Rhizobium sp. N324: one gene and its partner. The protein of the gene in region 1 interacts with the protein of each later gene in a pairwise test. Links are inferred from orthologs where the notes say so. Each region holds a gene or a part of one and is shown on either strand. Other genes may lie near its edges.

Region 1 (2,865 bases):
CTGCCGAAGGTCTCCGCGAAAAACGATTATCACATCATGACGCTGCCGCTGCGCGAAGCCCGCGAGATGTTCGAGAAGGATTATCTGATCGCCCAGATCAACCGCTTCGGCGGCAATATCTCGCGCACCGCCGAGTTCGTCGGCATGGAGCGTTCGGCGCTGCATCGCAAGCTGAAGTCGCTCGGCGTCTGATCTTTCCGGCGCGGCCATTGCCACGCCGCATTCCCTTATAGCTTTCTGCAAGACCAGGTTTCCCATGCCGAGAATTGCCTATGTAAATGGCCGTTACGTCAAGCATTCCGATGCCAGCGTGCATATCGAGGACCGCGGCTACCAGTTTGCCGACGGCGTCTACGAGGTCTGCGAGGTCCGTCACGGCTATATCGTCGACCTCACGCGCCATCTGAACCGCCTCGACCGTTCGCTGGGTGAACTCGGTATCGCCTGGCCGATGGGTCGGGCGGCGCTGACGCAGGTCATCCGCGAGACGCTGCGCCGCAACCATGTCCGCAACGGGCTTTTCTATATGCAGGTGACGCGCGGCGTCGCCCGCCGCGACCATGTCTTCCCGGCCGAGGGAACGCCGCCGTCGCTTGTCATCACCGCCAAGAGCACCGATCCCAAAATCATCGCCGCCAAGAATGCCAACGGCATCAGGGCGATCACCGTTACCGACAATCGCTGGGGCCGCGTCGACATCAAATCCGTCGGCCTGCTGCCGAATGCCATGGCCCGCCAGCAGGCCAAGGAGGCCGGCGCCCAGGAGGCGATCTATGTCGATGGCGACGGCATGGTGAAGGAAGGGGCGGCGACCAATATCTGGATCGTCGATTCCGAGGGAACGTTGGTGACGCGGCCGGCCGAACACGGCATCCTGCGCGGCATTACCCGCACCACATTGATGGATGTCGCAGCCAAGCTCGGGTTGAAGATTACCGAGCGGAACTTCTCGGTTTCCGAGATGCTCGCCGCCCGCGAGGTCTTCCTGACCGCAGCCACAAGTATTTGTTTTCCGGTCGTTTCCGTCGATGGCCAGACGATCGCCAACGGTCATCCGGGCAGTGTCTCGCAGAAAGTCCGCGAAGCCTTTTTCGACGTTGCGGAAAAGATTGCGATTTGATACCAAGATTTGCTGGACGGGTGGAATGAGGGTGCCACCGGTCTTGCATGGTGAGGTTGATTGATACTCCACCGGCCAGCTCAGGTCGGCAATAAAGAAAGAAGCGGCGCGATGGCGGAACGTTCTCAGAATCTTCAGGATCTATTTCTCAATACTGTTCGCAAGCAAAAGATTTCCCTGACAATCTTTTTGATCAACGGCGTGAAACTCACGGGCGTTGTTACCTCTTTCGACAATTTCTGTGTTCTTCTTCGCCGTGACGGCCATTCGCAGCTCGTGTATAAACATGCGATCTCGACGATCATGCCGGGCCAGCCCATGCAGATGTTCGAGAGCGAAGAAGCAGCGTCCTAACAGGATCAGCCGTCATTTCGACACGCGATACCAAGAAGGATTCGATCATCCCTGAGGCCGCCAAGCACAGGGACGACATGCGCGCGACCGTCGTCGTGCCGGTTCTGAAATCGCGCAGCCGCGGCGGCCAGAGCGAATCGGCCTCGACCCGCACGCCGGAAAGCCGGCTGGAAGAGGCGACCGGCCTTGCCCAGGCGATCGACCTCGACGTGGTCAACGGCCAGGTCGTGCCGGTCAACGATCCGAGACCGGCGACATTGCTCGGCACCGGCAAGATCGAGGAGATCAAGGCGCTGCTCGACGAGCGCGATTCCGGTCTCGTCATCGTCGATCATCCACTGACCCCGGTGCAGCAGCGCAATCTCGAAAAGGAATGGAACGCCAAGGTCATCGACCGGACGGGCCTCATCCTCGAAATCTTCGGCCGCCGCGCCTCCACCAAGGAAGGCACGCTGCAGGTCGATCTCGCCCATCTGAATTACCAGAAGGGTCGGCTGGTCAGAAGCTGGACCCACCTTGAACGCCAGCGCGGCGGCGGCGGCTTCATGGGCGGCCCGGGCGAAACCCAGATCGAAGCCGACCGGCGGATGCTGCAGGACCGGATCATCAAGCTCGAACGCGAGCTGGAGCAGGTCGTGCGCACCCGCCAGCTCCACCGCGCCAAGCGCCGCAAGGTGCCGCACCCGATCGTGGCGCTCGTCGGTTATACCAATGCCGGCAAATCGACGCTGTTCAACCGCATCACTGGCGCCGGCGTGCTGGCCGAAGACATGCTCTTTGCGACGCTTGACCCGACGCTGCGCCGCATGAAGCTGCCGCACGGCCGCACCGTCATCCTGTCCGATACCGTCGGCTTCATCTCCGACCTGCCGACCCATCTGGTCGCCGCCTTCCGGGCAACGCTGGAAGAGGTGCTGGAAGCCGATCTCATCCTGCATGTCCGCGACATGTCCGATGCCGACAACCAGGCGCAGAGCTCCGACGTCATGCGCATTCTCGGCGACCTCGGCATCGACGAGGCCGAATCCGATAAGCGGCTGATCGAGGTCTGGAACAAGATCGACCGGCTGGAGCCCGAGGTCCACGACGCCATGGTGCAGAAATCAACAGGCGCCAGCAACGTCGTCGCCGTTTCGGCCGTCAGCGGCGAGGGCGTCGACACGCTGATGGACGAGATCAGCCGCCGGCTCTCCGGCGTTATGACCGAAACCACCGTCCGCCTTCCCGTCGACAAGCTGGCGCTGCTGCCCTGGCTCTACGACCACGCGATCGTCGACGGCCGCGAGGACAACGAAGACGGCTCGATCACGCTCGATTTGCGCCTCTCCGAAACCGAAGCCACCGAACTCGAACGCCGTATCGGAAATGGGCCGAAGCCGCCGCGCGAGGAT
Region 2 (2,894 bases), 2.5 Mb from region 1 along the record:
ATCGACCTGCAGGATATCGCGAGTGGTTCCCGCGATCTCGGTGACAATGGCGACATCGCGCTGTGCCAGAGCGTTCAGCAGGCTGGATTTCCCAGCGTTCGGCGCGCCGGCGATGACCACCTTGAAGCCGTCCCTGATAATCTCTCCGGCCGACGCTGCCGCGAGATGGTGCTCGATATGACCGCGCAGCCTATCCATATCGGCCCAGACCATCTCGGACACCGAACCGGGAACGTCGTCCTCGTCGGCAAAATCAAGTTCCGCCTCGATCAGCGCGCGGGCGCGCGTCAATCGTTCCGCCCACGAATCGTAAATGAGGGAAAGTCCACCGGCGCTGTGTTCGACCGCTAGCCGTCGCTGCATCTCGGTTTCAGCGCCGATTAGATCGGCGAGCCCTTCGACCTCAACGAGATCAAGCTTGCCGTTCTCAAACGCCCGGCGGGAGAATTCGCCTTCGACCGCCATGCGAACGCCTGGAACATCGCCAAGCGTTTGGAACAGCGCCGCCAGCACCGCTTTGCTGCCGTGCAGCTGCAGCTCGGCCACGTCTTCGCCGGTAAACGAGTGCGGTGCAGGAAAAAACAACACGAGGCCGCTATCGATCGGCTGGTTGTTACGAGCCCGAATCGTTCGGCGGGACGCATAACGGGCTGTCGGAACCGATCCGACCAAACCAACCAAGATCTCCTTGGTCAACGGACCGCTGATTCGAACGACCGATACACCGGAGGGTGTGGCACCGCTCGATAGCGCAAAGATCGTATCATGCAACATGGCCATCTCGCCTGTTCCGGTTCGAACCCGAATCGATCCCGACAAATAGAAAAGCTGGCGACATCGTTCGGATGTCCCCAGCTTCCAAAGGATGAATCCGGCTAAGGATTATGTATTCATCGAGTCGAAGAAGTCCGAATTGTTCTTCGTCTGCTTGAGCTTGTCGATCAGGAATTCGATCGCATCGGTCGTGCCCATCGGCGCCAGAATGCGGCGCAGCACGAAGATCTTCTGAAGATCCTGGCGCGGAACGAGCAGGTCTTCCTTACGCGTGCCGGACTTCAGGATGTCCATCGCCGGGAAGATGCGCTTGTCGGCGACCTTGCGGTCGAGGACGATTTCCGAGTTGCCGGTGCCCTTGAATTCTTCGAAGATCACTTCGTCCATGCGGCTGCCGGTGTCGATCAGTGCCGTCGCGATGATCGTCAGCGAGCCGCCTTCCTCGATGTTACGCGCCGCGCCGAAGAAGCGCTTCGGCCGCTGCAGCGCGTTGGCGTCGACACCGCCGGTCAGCACCTTGCCGGAAGACGGAACAACCGTGTTGTAGGCACGGCCAAGACGGGTGATCGAATCGAGCAGGATGACGACGTCGCGGCCATGTTCGACAAGACGCTTGGCCTTTTCGATGACCATCTCGGCCACCTGGACGTGACGCACGGCCGGTTCGTCGAAGGTCGAGGAGATGACCTCGCCGCGGACCGAGCGCTGCATGTCGGTCACTTCTTCGGGGCGTTCATCGATCAGCAGAACGATGAGATAGCATTCCGGATGATTTGCCGTGATCGAATGGGCAATGTTCTGCAGCAGCACGGTCTTACCGGTGCGCGGCGGTGCGACGATCAATCCGCGCTGGCCCTTGCCGAGCGGCGCCACCAAGTCGATGACCCGCGGCGACAGATCCTTGGATGTCGGAATATCGAGTTCCATCTTGAAGCGCTCGTTCGGATAGAGCGGCGTCAGATTGTCGAAATGGACTTTGTGACGGATCTTTTCCGGATCGTCGAAATTGATGGTGTTGACTTTCAGCAGCGCGAAATAGCGCTCGCCTTCCTTCGGCCCGCGGATCGGGCCCTCGACGGTATCGCCAGTTTTGAGCGAGAACCGGCGGATCTGCGACGGTGAGATATAGATATCGTCCGGACCCGGCAAGTAGTTTGCATTGGCCGAACGCAGGAAACCGAAACCATCCTGCAGCACCTCGACGACCCCTTCGCCGATAATTTCGACATCCTGGCTGGCAAGCATCTTGAGGATGGCAAACATCAGCTCCTGCTTACGCATCGTGCTGGCATTCTCGACCTCGAGCGATTCGGCGAAAGCCAGAAGATCCGTCGGGGATTTGCTTTTAAGTTCCTGAAGCTTCATTTCAGCCATGAAGTGACCAATACTCTTTTCAATTTTGCAGGGGAAAGGCGATGTTGGGTCGTATTCGGTACTGCGAAAGGGCTCGCAGACGACTGAACTCTACACACATGCCACGTAGATGAGTTGCGCGGAAAATAGCGACTCGCAATCGCCGCCGCAAGAGGGCTGCTTAAAATGAAGCAAATTTAACCTGAAGGCGAATTCGTCCTCAAAACGGCTTCACCACGACGAGGATGACGATCAGGATCATCAGCAAGGTCGGCGCCTCGTTCATGAAGCGCCAATAGCGTGCCGAGCGGCGATTTTCATCCCGCTCGAAGGCTCTAACAGCGCGGCTGAAGAACATATGAACCCCGGTCAGCAGCGCGACGAGGCCGATCTTGGCATGCAGCCAGCCGCCCTGGAATCCATAGACCGACCAGGCGAGATAGAGGCCGAAGATCCATGTCAGCATCATCGCCGGCGTCATGATGATCCGAAGCAGCCGACGCTCCATCACCTTGAAGGTCTCCGATTGCACGGAACCCGGTTCGGCATCGGTGTGGTAGATGAACAGCCGCGGCATATAAAGCAACCCGGCCATCCAGGAAATCACTGCGATGATGTGGAGCGCCTTGATCCAGAGATAGAGATTATCCGGGTTCCACGCGAAAAGCCCGACCGCCAGCAGCGCGAAGAAAGCCAGCGCAAAATGCGCGCGCCGGCGGGCGTAGGCGCCGAGCCCGCGATCGGTCTGCTTTTCCATCCTCACGTCG

Evidence for each region.
Region 2: the proteins of hfq (region 1) and rho interact in binary tests that used the Escherichia coli proteins (3 or more experiments, as listed by UniProt). The link is inferred for Rhizobium sp. N324 from one-to-one orthologs.

What each region holds. Positions count from the first base shown.
Region 1 is NZ_CP013630.1:2,154,696-2,157,560, forward strand. Bases 24-2,852 are described here. They hold hfq (RNA chaperone Hfq), read left to right. Parts: upstream 24-1,231; coding sequence 1,232-1,474; downstream 1,475-2,852. Other genes in these bases: ntrX (nitrogen assimilation response regulator NtrX), read left to right, coding at 24-192; AMK05_RS10430 (D-amino-acid transaminase), read left to right, coding at 257-1,120; hflX (GTPase HflX), read left to right, coding at 1,552-2,852. In the rest of the region: more of ntrX, read left to right, coding at 1-23; more of hflX, read left to right, coding at 2,853-2,865. UniProt on the Escherichia coli protein: RNA chaperone that binds small regulatory RNA (sRNAs) and mRNAs to facilitate mRNA translational regulation in response to envelope stress, environmental stress and changes in metabolite concentrations.
Region 2 is NZ_CP013630.1:4,636,160-4,639,053, forward strand. Bases 16-2,873 are described here. They hold rho (transcription termination factor Rho), read right to left. Parts: upstream 2,149-2,873; coding sequence 883-2,148; downstream 16-882. Other genes in these bases: mnmE (tRNA uridine-5-carboxymethylaminomethyl(34) synthesis GTPase MnmE), read right to left, coding at 16-780; hemJ (protoporphyrinogen oxidase HemJ), read right to left, coding at 2,348-2,873. In the rest of the region: more of mnmE, read right to left, coding at 1-15; more of hemJ, read right to left, coding at 2,874-2,884. UniProt on the Escherichia coli protein: Facilitates transcription termination by a mechanism that involves Rho binding to the nascent RNA, activation of Rho's RNA-dependent ATPase activity, and release of the mRNA from the DNA template.